DNA from 2 places in the Erwinia sp. HDF1-3R genome. Region 2 is predicted to be linked to the other one. Evidence: predicted binding sites of a transcription regulator. Region 2 holds the regulator's gene; the other holds the start of a gene.
The links. The regulator LexA, encoded in region 2, represses DNA repair genes until DNA is damaged. The targets are predictions, from matches to a motif close to TNCTGTATGTACATACAGNA.

Region 1 (6,521 bases), 1.5 Mb from region 2:
CCCCGCCGGAGCGGGGTTTTTTTATCAAAGAAAGAACTTAGCTCTGTGGCTGAGTTACAACGTCTTTGATACCTTTAACTTCGATTTCTACGCGACGGTCCGGAGACAGGCAGTCGATCAGAGCCTTACGGCCTTTCACGCTGTCACAGGTGTTGCCGGTAACTGGGTTAGATTCGCCCATACCGCGTGCAGAGATCTTGTTAGATGGGATGCCTTTAGAAACGAGGTAGTCAACGACGGACTGAGCACGTTTCTCAGACAGCTTCTGGTTGTACTGCTCAGAACCGATGCGGTCTGTGAAGCCCAGAACGACGACTGAACCGTCTTTAGGATCCAGTGAGCTCAGCTGGGTGTACAGCTGATCCAGAGCCTGCTGACCTTCTGGCTTCAGAGTAGCCTTGTTGAAGGTGAACAGAACGTCAGACTTCATGGTGAAACGCTTGGTTTCAACAACTGGAGCCGGAGCAGGTGCTGGAGCCGGAGCTGGAGCAGCATCATCCTGACCGAAACGGTAAGAAACACCAACGCTCAGCATGGCGTTATCAGGACGCGTACCAACGGTACCTGCATCACCGATGTTGTTAACCCACTGGTAGTCCAGACGGGTTGCCCAGTTTTTGGTCAGTGCGTATTCAACACCAACAGCTGCCAGCGGAGAAACGCCGGTGTCGTGGTCGCTGATACGGTTGCCAGTCAGGGTGTTCTGCTGAGTAGAGTCTGCACGCCATACCATACCACCCAGACGTGTATAAACGTCCAGATCGTCAGCAATTGGGTAGCTCAGTTTAGCAGCCAGCTGAATGCCCTGTGCTTTGAATGCGCCGTTTACGTTGTTGCCTTTGTGAGGCATACGACCCAGCCAGTCATAACCCAGTTCGAAGCCCAGGTACTGATTAGCCTGATAACCACCGAATGCACCAGCGCCAAGCTGGCTCTCGTGAGTTGGGCCATCATTGTTGGAATAACCGTTACCGTAGTAACCAGTGTCGTGGTACTGAGACCAGCCCAGTTTAGCACCGGTGTACCAGGTGTTATCTTTCGGGGCGGCCTGCGCTACGGTAGCGAAGCCAGCCAGTGCCACTGCAATTGCGATAGCTGTCTTTTTCATTTTTGCGCCTCGTTATCATCCAAATAGGCAATGAGCTTTCATTAGCTCTTTGATTAAATCCTTCGCCGGGTTATGAAGCTCGATTGTGACTCATCCAAAAAATGGTGGTTATTGAGCACCCTGGCGACGTAAAGTCTACAACGTACCAGCAAAGTTACAAGTATGATGTGAGCGACAACAGCAAAAAAAGTTCCTTCCACACACAAATTTTCACATTTGTGGACAGGTTTCATCCTAAAAGAAGAGATTTTGAGAGCTGCTAAACCATTGTTGTGCCGCGCCAGCCCATTATCAGCCGATATTCGCGGGCCTGGTGGAAAATAATCATGAGAAAATTCTTATTTTTACTTAATGATACAAAGTAGAGTGAATTTTTATCCCGTTGCACGGTCTGGAGGTAACGATTTTTGCCCGATCGGGCCGCATGATCAATCCCAGAGCATTTCCTGCGGAGGCCGCATGCTGAAGTCTGAGGCGATCTTCCAGCGTAATTTCACCGGGCAACCAGCCTAAAACCACACTGTAATTGCCGGTTTGCAGCGCTTTAATCATCGCTTCAACGGTAGTGATAGCGCCTGACTGACTCACCTGCATGACTTTATCCAACGGTAAACCCGATTGCATTAGCCAGCTGCGGCTCAATTTTTGCTGAGGCGTTAGCCATAGCTGCCAGCGCGATTGCGTACCAAGCTGCTGAAGCAGAGGCAGTAACAGCATTTGCGTCATGCCTGGCTGGTTTTCACTGTAGATCATTTCGCTGATCAGGCCCGTTGCGCCCTCAGTCTGAGATGTGTCACCGGCACAGGCTGGAGTTGAATTAAAAGCAGCGGTGCGAACACGTGGCTTCAGAGAATGAGTATACATAATGGCTTCGCCCCCAGGGTTACTGTATGAATATACAGTATAGGCCAGGTGGATAAAGATCAACCTTATTTTTTTGAAAATGCCTCGCAAAAAAGAAACGTAAATGTCCTTCCAGGCAATTATTCATTGAACCCTTAACGTCGATTGCATACTTTCTACAGCGCAGCAAAGAAAAAGTTTTACGTAAGGACGGCTTTGGCACAAGGAGAGAGAAATGCATGATTCAAAAGTAAAAATTGAGCAGGCTAAGCGTGACCTTGCCGCATTGGGCGATATCGACAGTCGCAGCCAGTTTGGCGGTTACAGCCTGTCAGTGGGGAAAGTGGTTTTTGCGCTCATCGCGGAGGGGGAACTTTATCTGCGTGCCTGTGAACAGGCTAAGCCCTATCTGGTTGAGCGCCAGATGGAACCTCTCTGTTTCAACAAAAGAGGAATACCGGTGACGCTGGATTATTATCGTGTTGATCCGGCGCTCTGGTCCCAGCAGGAGCAACTGATCGCTTTGTCCAAACTTTGCCTGCAGGGGGCGCGTAAGCATCGTGAAGGGGTTTTACAGAACCGGAGACTGAAGGATCTGCCCAACCTGAGCTTACGTCTTGAACTCGAACTGAGAAGGGTAGGGATCAGCAGCGTACAAATGCTGAGGGAACAGGGGGCGAAGGAGAGCTGGCTGAAGCTCCGGGCCTGTAATAAGAACCTCAGTATCAGCGTCCTGTTTGCGCTTCAGGGGGCGATACTGGGGCGTCATCATCAGGCGCTGCCTGATGATATTAAAGAAGAACTTCGGGAGTGGCACCGGATGACGCTCCGGTGCCCGCAATGAATGAAGGTACGGATACCCCTAAATCTTATTAATGAGGACCTGCTTTCTCAGCTGCGCTAGTTCGGGTAGGAGCGCAATAAGTAAGCCGACCTGTTGCAGAATGAGAGGCTCTTTCGTCTCCGGGTCGGCTTCCATGGTTTCAATTCGCTCAGAAAGGCATGCCAGTGCGTCTGTGGCTTTTACCTCATCAACGCTTTTAACCTGTAGCACGTCGTCAACATAGCAGACAGCATCCTCCAGTACTTTCAGCATCAGTTCATGCTGAATTTTTTCCCGGTGAGCGCCCAGCGCCGAGATATAGCTGAGAAAGGAGTGATTCAGACACATCAGGCGAAAGGCCGCTTCCCGCAGGGGGGCATCCGCATTTTTCTCGGCAGAAATCGCCGACACGACGGATGCCAGCTCAGCGTCGCTGTTATGCGCATCACGGCGCGCAATGCGATAAGCAAGGCGATTATCTTTACCCTGATGGTATTGCACCAGGATGGCATCAAGATAGCGACAGTTGGCGCTTACCGCCTGCTCAGCGACGGCGGAGAGCCGCCTGAAGCGCCAGTCGGGCCAGATAAAGGCAACGGCCAGCCAGGCGAGCGCGCATCCGAGCAGCGTATCAATAATTCTCGGCAGAGCGACTTCAAATCCCTCGCCCAGTAGATTGAAGCAAAACAGTACCAGTAAGGTAATAAACATGGTTGCATGGGCATACTGAGACTGGCGGAAGGCGAAAAACAGTACGCCGGTCACCACGATAAGGATCAGTTGCCCCTCAACCGAAGGCACCAGCCACAGCAGCGGCAGGCCGATGATGATACCGATAACTGTGCCCGCGATACGCAGAGCCAGCCGTCTTTTGGTGGCATTGTAATTAGGCTGGCAAACAAACAGACTGGTTAGCAGTATCCAGTAGCCATGTTGAAGTCCGGTTACCTGAATAAAGGTATAACCTGCGCAGAGCAGAAGTGACATGCGAACGGCGTGTCTGAATAAAGGCGATTCAGGGGAAAGGTGTCGACTCAGCCGCAGCCTGATATCGGCCCAGCCCGTGAGTCCTTCACTGGAAAGCGTGCTGTCGTGGCTTTGCGTGCCAGCAGCCTGAAGCTGTTCGGATTCGATTGTGGCCAGCTGTGCGTCGACGGCCCGCAAATTGTTCAGCAAATAGTGCATGGCTTTTACTTCACCACTGGCGGGCTGTGTGTTCTTTAGCCTGTCCAGCGCGGCCTGAAGATGAACAAACACCCGCTCAAACCGGCCATCGTGCTGGTAAGTTTCCCGCATCAAAATACAGTTGGCCAACTGACGGCAGGCACCGGCCTGCATGGATAGCAGGCGCTGAAAGCGGAAAAGAATATCGCTGTAGCGATACTCCTGACGCAGCGCGTGATACTGGACGTGCGAGGAACTGGCGCGTTCATGGATATCCTGAGCCACAAAATAGTAGTGCAGCGTCCGACGCGTACCACGCTGCCCCCGGTCTCCCCGCAGGCGGGACTGGATTGATATTTTTGACTGATTCAGCGTGGCAACCAGCTGACTGTTTGCCATTGCAACCTCTATCAGGGTGTCGCTGTCGCCCTCTTCGGCATCAGGATCGAACAGGCCTGCCTTGGCATCAAGATAAAGTGCCAGCCCCTCATAGCATCGGGCCATATTCTCCTGGAGTGGACGAATAGGGAAAATGACGTGGCCGGTAAGCGTTAACAGGTTGTACCAGGCCGCGCCCACCAGCAAAAGCACGGGCTGGAGATACCACTGGGGGAACAGACCTATCCCTAACAGGGTATAGATAGCAATGAGCAAGGCACCAAACGCAATGGTGGCGTAGCGCTGGCCAAGCGCTCCCAGCAAAATAAATCCCCAGGTTGACACCGCCAGGCCAGCGGTAAACAGCCAGGGCTGGGGGGAAAGGAGTTCGACGGAAACCGACGCTACGCAAAAACAGACCAGGGTGATAAGCAGGTTTCGCAATCTGCCGCTCAGGCGATCGTCCAGATCGGCCAGCGCAGCGGCAACCACGCCAAGGGTTAGCGGAATGGTCCAGGTTATTTGATTTAACCACCAGGGTAAGCCGGTGGTCCCCGCGAGGGCGATAAATATCCGCAGGTTGTAAAGCAGGGCGCTATTGTAGGCATAGCGCCGAAGGCCGCGCGTAAGCGTGATTTGCATAGTCAGTTAAATCGGCGGCGGGCATTGGCTTCACGGGCAGCCTGAGCCACTTCAACCGGAACCACACGGCGGCCCACTGGCCAGAGCGCGATAGCAGCAATCTTAAAGTTGGCTATGCCCAGAGGAATGCCAATCAGGGTGATGCACTGAGCAATGCCGGTCAGAACATGCATCACGCATAGCCACCAGCCGAAAAGAATAAACCACAGCACATTTAGCAGTGTTCCGCCCGAGTTCAGCACCGCGCTCTTCCGGTCAGGATACAGCTCGTCAACGTGCACCGCTTCATTGCCAAAAGGCACAAGGGAAAGTCGGGTGATTTCCCAGCAGGAGCGGGTTAACGGCAGAGTGACGATAAAAACCACGCTCAATACCGTGGCCAGCAGCCAGCTGAGCGTGGTGAGAAAGCCACCTAAAACAAAGTTAATAATGTTTAAAACAGTACGCATGGGGACAATCCTTAGGGTAAATACGAGTCGCATAGCTTAATGGACTGATTATACCGTTTTTTAACTCTGGAGCGGTACACTCCCGCCGGGTAAACTACCGCCTGGAGAATTCAACAGTAGCCAGGGTCTCGTCATGGAACTGAAAGCAACGTCGCTGGGTAAACATCTGGCGCAACATCCCTACAATCGGGTGCGGCTGCTACGCGCCGGCGTCGAGGTCAGTGGCGAAAAGCATGAATACCTTATTCCGTTTAATCAACTGTTAGCCATCAAATGCAAGCGAGGTCTGGTCTGGGGTGAGCTTGAGTTCTCGCTGCCGGATGACAAAGTGGTGCGGCTGCATGGCACCGAATGGCAGGAAACCCAGCGCTTTTACCATCATCTCAGCCACGCATGGCAGCTCTGGAGCGACGAGATGAGCCTGGTCGCTGCTGACGTACTGGAGAGCCTGGTCGAAAAACTTCACACCTTTGAACAGCAGGAAAAATGGCTGAAGCGCAGTGATGTGGCAGACTGGCGCAGCGTGATTACAGAAGCCTTTTCCTCTTTACCGCTACCCGTTGCGCGATTAGAAGAGTTTGATAACTGTCGGGATGCGGCCCTGTTTTGTTTGCGCTGGCTGGAAAGCGGCGATGCACAGCGCCAGCAGCGCAATGCCAGCTGGACAGAAAAAATGCTGGAGCAGTATGCTGACTTTTTTAACAGGGTTGAAACCTCTCCGCTTAATGCTTCTCAGGCGAGGGCGGTGGTCAACGGTGAGGATTCACTGCTGGTACTGGCGGGAGCAGGCAGCGGCAAAACCTCGGTATTGGTTGCGCGAGCAGGATGGCTGTTAATGCGGCGACAGGCCGCGCCAGAGCAAATCCTGCTACTGGCCTTTGGTCATCAGGCCGCTGGTGAGATGAACGATCGCATCCGAAAACGGTTGGATGCGGAAGGCATAGAAGCCCGTACCTTTCACTCCCTGGCACTGAATATCATCAGCCAGGGAAGTAACAAATCTCCGACGATAAGCAGGCTTGAGACCGACAGTGCCGAGCGGCATAAGCTGCTGATTGCGGTTTGGCGTCAGCAGTGCAGCGAGAAAAAAGCGCACGCGAACGGCTGGAGACAG
Region 2 (6,521 bases):
GAGCGGTTCTGGATGCTGAGCAGAGAGATGCAGCTCGACAGGCCCCCCTTCACCGCGCAGGCCGCGCGGGATCTGGCCAATAAGCTGGTGAATGATGCTCTGACGCCGGAGCAGCAGCAGAAGCTTTTACATAAGCCTCTGAGCGAGAGGCTACGCCAGGTGGGGAAAAACGAAGCCACGCCGTTAAGCGACAGCCAGCGAAATACCGCCGGGGTGAGTGAGCTGCGGGCAAACGCCGCCGTTTCTCATGGGTATACGCTCAATAAAGTCGCGTCGATTGTCGGGTACCTTAACTTCCTGCTAAGCAGCCGGGACGTGATGACAGAGATGGCCGACTCGGACGATCGTCAGGCGCTGCACGATTTGATCCTTGGGCTGACGGAATCAGGTATGCCCGGCGTGTCCCGTACGGGGCAGGAACAGGCGGTGATGCTGCAGTGTCAGCTAAGCCTGGAGGATATGTGGAATAGCGAGCCGGAGATGCGGCGCTTTGGCGCTAACAATCTGGTTACTACCCTCGAGAAAAGTCATCTCAGCCGTAGCGTGGGGATCGTTGATGAGTCGCTCCCGAATCAGGCCTGGCAGGAGTTGTCGCAGGCGCACAAAGACAGGCTGATGAATGCCATCTTTAGCAGGCTGGATGTTAACAGCCAGCTGGAGTTTCTGCACAGCAACAAAGAGCGGGTAGCGTGCAGCCAGTTTACCGAGGCGTGCGCGATGGAGCTGGCCGGCAGGCTGCGAAATACGCCCCCTCAGGAAACGGCCCGGCACTGGCAGGGTACCATCGCGCAGGCGATGATAGCTCACGGGATTATTGAGCCAGAACCAGAGCCTGCTCAGGGCGATGATCCCTCATCGCCCTGATTATCAGTTATGCGACAGGTTACTCGTGTACCGCCGCGCTCTCGATGGTCATTCTCACTTCCTGCGTAATCAGCTCGGCCAGCAGATGATAGACCCGCTGCGTCTGCTCTACATGGGCATCGCCGGTATCGCTGATATAGCCTTGATCACGTAACGTCAGCACCAGCGTGGAGAAGACCGCCTTATCAAAAAACTCCGGCGCGTTAATGCCGTGCAGTACAGACAGGCGCTGAGCCATGGTCCGGCTCTCTTTCTCCAGCGTACCCCGGTTGATTGACGGGTTGGCGCTGAGGATGGAGAAGGTGATGGCGTAGCGCTGTAGCGTTTCGCGAACGCCCGCCGCCAGCAGCTGCAGGGTGCGGAAGCGGGCCGGGCTGAGGCGCAGACTCTCTTCATCAGCGGTGAGCAGGCCCTGGCGGGCCATTTCGCTGACCAGTCCATTAAGCACCGTCGGCAGATCTTCCTTATTCCAGTGCAGGAACAGCTCGCTTTTAAGCATCGGATAGATAACGCTTATCTGGCGCAGCAGTTCGGCTCGGGTAAGCTCGCGATGCTGCATGACCAGGACGGCGATAAGCGACGGCATGACCAGCATATGGTGAATATTGTTGCGGTAATAGGTCATCAGCACCGCCTGCTCGCGCGGCAGAATGATGATCTCGCCAATATTATCCTGCTCGATTTCAAACTTGTTCATGCCCAGCGCATGATCAAGCAGCGCTTCCGGGGTCATATCCGGCACCGTGGCATCGGGTGAGTAGGGCACGTTGCGCAGTAGCTGTACGTAGCACTCGAGCTGTGCAATCAGCTGTTCACGCGTCATCGAGCGCTGGCGCGAGGCCAGCAGGGCGGTGACGCAGAGGTTCATGGCGTTAGCCGCTCCGGCGTTGTTTATACGCATCATCACCTGCGAGGCGATGTCGTTAACCGCGGGAGTGAGCCAGGCGGGACGCTGCGCTTCGATAGGATCGATGGCGTCGCGCCATTCCGGGACGCGCTGATTCAGATAAGTGACCAGCGGCAGCGGCTCGCCAAAGTTGACGTAACCCTGGCCCAGGTTGCGCAGCTTGCGTAACCCGCGCACCATCTGTAAAAAGCCCTCTTTCTCTTTGGTCGCGCCACGCAGTTCCTTCGCATAGGTGCCCACCTCCATAACGTGTTCATAGCCGATATAGATCGGCACCAGCGTTATTGGACGGTTGCCGCCGCGCAGCATGGCCTGAATGGTCATCGACAGCGTGCCGGTTTTCGGATCAAGAAGGCGACCAGTACGCGAACGTCCGCCCTCAACGAAATACTCGACCGAGTAGCCGCGGGTGAACAGCTCGCCCAGATACTCGCGGAATACCGTGGAGTAGAGTTTGTTGCCCTTAAAGGTACGGCGGATAAAGAACGCGCCCAGGCGGCGGAATATCGGCCCGGCAGGCCAGAAGTTCAGATTGATCCCGGCAGCAATGTGCGGCGGTACCAGCCCCTGATGATAGAGCACGTAGGAGAGCAGCAGATAGTCCATATGGCTGCGATGGCAGGGAACATAGACTATCTCGTGTCCATCCTGTGCCAGCTGGCGTACGCGCTCGCCGCCGTTAACGTTAATACCCTGATAAAGCTTGCTCCACGTCCAGCCCATAATGCGGTCGGTCAGGCGTATCGCTTCATAAGAGAAGTCGGCGGCAATCTCCTCCATCAGCTCAACGGCATTCTGCTGAGCCTTTTCAAAGGGGATTTTTTTGCTGCGCGCTTCGTCCTCTACTGCTTTAGCAATCGCCCTGGACTGCAGAAGCCTGTTGAACAGGTCCTGGCGAACGGGCAGGCGCGGCCCAACGGCGGCCAGGCGCTGGCGGGCGAAATGCATGCGCGCCACGCGAGCCAGCTTCTGAGCAATGGTTTTATCGGTGCCGTGCTCCGTTGCCATGCGCCGCAGAGAGAGCATCGGCGAAAAGCGCACGAAGCTGTCACGGCCCAGCCACAGTACGGCGAAGAACTTTTGAATGCCGTTAAGCACGCGAAGATGGGGCTGACTCTCGCCCTGAACCTCACGGCCAGGGGCGCGGCCAAACATCACCGATACCGGGACCATCTGCACGTCCAGCAGCGGGTTGCTGCGGTGCAGATCCAGATATTCGTGAAACAGCTTCACCGATTCAATATTCGGCACAAAATAGGGGAATACGCGCGGACCGTCATGAATAAAGACATGGCGGGGCAGCACTGTCCCATCGATTTCCAGCGGATCTAAGGGATCGGGGAGATCCTGTTTGCGACACTGTTCACGTAGCGCGAGCAGATCGGCCTTTGAATCGTAAGGCAGCACATACATAATAGGGCGCGACGTATCAAGCCCCAGTTCAGCGACCGGCTCGGCGGGGATCGCCTTACTCTTTAGTAAGAATTTAACCGGTAAATTCAATAGGTTATAATATAAATTACGCCAACCTGACATAGACAACATGAAGCCTCTTGTTAGCAAAGCGCGGCAAGCATACCAGAAAGCGCCAGTGAGATCTGTGGTGTTGCAAAATGTGCGCCACTCAGACATTGACGTTAAACAGTTCAAAGGGTTCCCTCATTATGACAAATAACGTCACCGGATTGACCAGAATTATCAAGGCCGCAGGTTATTCGTGGCAGGGACTGCGTGCGGCATGGCAGAACGAGGCGGCTTTTCGTCAGGAAGCCATTGTGGCGCTTGTCGCCATCGTGCTGGCCTGCTGGCTGGACGTGACGCCGATAACCCGGGTGCTGCTGATCGGTTCGGTGGTGCTGGTAGTCGTGGTTGAACTGCTTAACAGCGCCATAGAAGCGATAGTGGACCGCATCGGCAGTGAGCGGCACCCGCTGGCAGGCCGCGCAAAGGATATGGGTTCAGCGGCAGTGCTGCTGACTATTCTTATGGCGATGACCACCTGGCTGATGTTGTTAGTGCCACATATGCGATAGACGTTCCAGAATCAGACAAACTGCTGTTTTTTGTCCATCTTTAGGTTTTCAACGCGCAAATACCTGTATATACTCACAGTCGACTGTATAAACAACCAGGGGGCGGGATGAAAGCACTAACGGTAAGACAGCAACAGGTTTATGACCTGATACGCGCCCATATTAACCAGACCGGCATGCCGCCAACGCGGGCAGAAATTGCCGCTCAGCTTGGCTTCCGCTCGCCAAATGCGGCGGAAGAACATCTCAAGGCACTGGCACGTAAAGGCGTAATTGAGATTGTGTCCGGTGCCTCGCGCGGCATTCGACTGATGATGGAAGACGAAGAAGGCCTGCCGCTGATTGGCCGCGTCGCCGCCGGTGAGCCGCTGCTGGCCCAGGAACATATCGAAGGCCACTACAAGGTTGACCCAGGTTTGTTTAAACCCAGCGCCGACTTCCTGCTGCGCGTGAGCGGCATGTCGATGAAAGATATTGGCATTATGGATGGCGATCTTCTGGCGGTTCACAAAACCCAGGAAGTGCGTAACGGCCAGGTTGTGGTTGCACGTATTGATGATGAAGTTACCGTCAAACGGCTGAAAAAGCAGGGCAATACGGTCCATCTTCTGCCTGAAAACAGCGATTTCGAGCCGATCGTCGTCGATCTTCGCCAGCAGACCCTGTCGATTGAAGGTCTTGCCGTGGGTGTGATCCGTAACGGTAACTGGGTTTGATAACCGTTTTATCCGTTCTAACTGACTGTTAACTGACGCGCCGCCTCGCCAGCGCGTCAGTTTATCGTTGGCTACCACTCAGCAGACGATGTGTATGACAGTGACTTGCGCAGACACCCGTCGCGCAGTGGATACCGATGCGATTTTTAAACGCTGCTGACAAAAGCCTCTGGCGGCTTGCGCTGCCGATGATCCTCTCAAATATTACCGTGCCGCTGCTGGGGCTGGTCGATACCGCTGTCATTGGCCACCTCGATAAGCCTGTCTATCTTGCGGGCGTCGCGATCGGCACCACCATCACCAGCTTCCTGTTTATGCTGCTGCTTTTTCTGCGTATGAGCACCACCGGACTGACCGCTCAGGCTTTCGGTGCCGGCGACAACGCCGAGCTTGCACGCGCGCTTATGCAGCCTCTCTGCATTGCGCTGGCGGCCGGACTGGCTTTTATCGCGTTGCAATCCCCTCTTACGCATCTGGCGCTGACGCTGGTCGGCGGCGATCCTGACGTGCAGTACCAGGCATCACTGTTTATGCATATCCGCTGGCTCAGCGCGCCTGCCACGCTGGCGAACCTCGTGCTGCTGGGGTGGCTGCTTGGCGTTCAGTATGCCCGCGCGCCCGTCATCCTGCTGGTTGTGGGCAATCTGGTGAATATTTTGCTCGATCTCTGGCTGGTGATCGGGCTGAAGTGGGGTGTCCAGGGGGCGGCTACGGCTACGGTTATCGCGGAATACTGTTCGCTGGCCGTCGGGTTGCTGCTCGTCTGGCGCGTAATGAAGATGCGTGGCATTCCGACGGCGCTGCTAAAAAGCGCATGGCGGGGCGGGCCTGGACGTTTGTTCAGGCTTAGCCGGGATATCATGCTGCGTTCTCTGCTGCTTCAACTCTGCTTCCTTTCGTTAACAGTACTGGGCGCACGGCTGGGGGGCGACATCGTCGCGGTCAATGCCGTACTGCTGATGTTCCTGACCTTTACGGCTTACGCGCTGGATGGGTTTGCTTATGCCGTTGAAGCCTGCTCGGGCGAGGCCTTTGGCGCGCGCGACAGGCAGAGGCTGCTGCTGGTATGGCACGCTGCATGCCGTCAGGCGGGATGGGTCGCGCTGTTTTTCTCACTGCTCTATGCCTTTGCCGGGCCTTATATTGTCGCATTGCTTACCTCGATCCCTGCTTTACAGCACCAGGCGGATCGCTACCTGATTTGGCAGGTCCTTCTGCCGGTATGCGGCGTCTGGTGTTACCTGCTGGATGGCATGTTTATCGGTGCAACCCGCGCCGCAGAGATGCGTAACAGCATGGCACTGGCGGCGCTGGGTTATGGCCTGACCCTGATTAGCGTTCCGGTGCTGGGGAATCACGGTCTGTGGCTGGCGATGACGGTTTTTCTGCTGTTAAGAGGGCTAACGCTGGGCGCGATATGGCGGCGGCACCAGCGCAACGGAACGTGGTTTTTGCCTCCGGGTCAGTGACATGTATCTTGCATTTCCTGGTTAATCTTTGATAAAAAAGAGTTTTTTACCTGCCGGGTCAGGAATAGTCTTAATCTGCCGCTTATTATCGTGTCGTTCCGTGCAATCCCCTCATCTTCTACTACAATTATCGTTAGGTTAAGCAGTTGAGCAGCGTTTTATATTGCTGCCAGGCGTTATGCTTAGACGATTGTACTAAATCTATTACACCTAACGCTCTTTACACTCAAAGTCAGGAGACACAAGATGAATAAAGATGAAGCCGGCGGTAACTGGAAACAGTTGAAGGGTAAAGTGAAAGAAAAATGGGGCAAGCTGACCGATGACGACATGACCGTCGTAGAAGGTAAACGCGATCAGCTGGTCGGTAAAATTCAGGAGCGCTATGGCTACGCAAAAGACCAGGCTGAGAAAGAAGTCAGCGACTGGGAAAGCCACAATAATCACCGCTTCTGATAAGTAAGTTCTTTTCTCTGACAGCATTAAAGCGTTTCAGGAAGATACTCCTACCCAGGCACATGGACTGTGCCGC

Region 1: a site for LexA is predicted at 1,993-2,012, ahead of sulA (SOS-induced cell division inhibitor SulA). Genes of this name have one in related genera too.

The regions. Positions count from the first base shown of each region.
Region 1 covers NZ_CP155071.1:1,897,407-1,903,927, forward strand. The annotation lists gene ompA (porin OmpA) at 38-1,108, opposite strand; gene sulA (SOS-induced cell division inhibitor SulA) at 1,457-1,972, opposite strand; gene AAGR22_RS08705 (TfoX/Sxy family DNA transformation protein) at 2,187-2,795, shown strand; gene yccS (YccS family putative transporter) at 2,814-4,958, opposite strand; gene AAGR22_RS08715 (YccF domain-containing protein) at 4,961-5,407, opposite strand; gene helD (DNA helicase IV) at 5,541-6,521, shown strand, end outside.
Region 2 covers NZ_CP155071.1:422,191-428,711, forward strand. The annotation lists gene AAGR22_RS01860 (hypothetical protein) at 1-864, shown strand, start outside; gene plsB (glycerol-3-phosphate 1-O-acyltransferase PlsB) at 884-3,307, opposite strand; gene AAGR22_RS01870 (diacylglycerol kinase) at 3,436-3,804, shown strand; gene lexA (transcriptional repressor LexA) at 3,912-4,520, shown strand; gene dinF (MATE family efflux transporter DinF) at 4,658-5,989, shown strand; gene AAGR22_RS01885 (CsbD family protein) at 6,236-6,445, shown strand.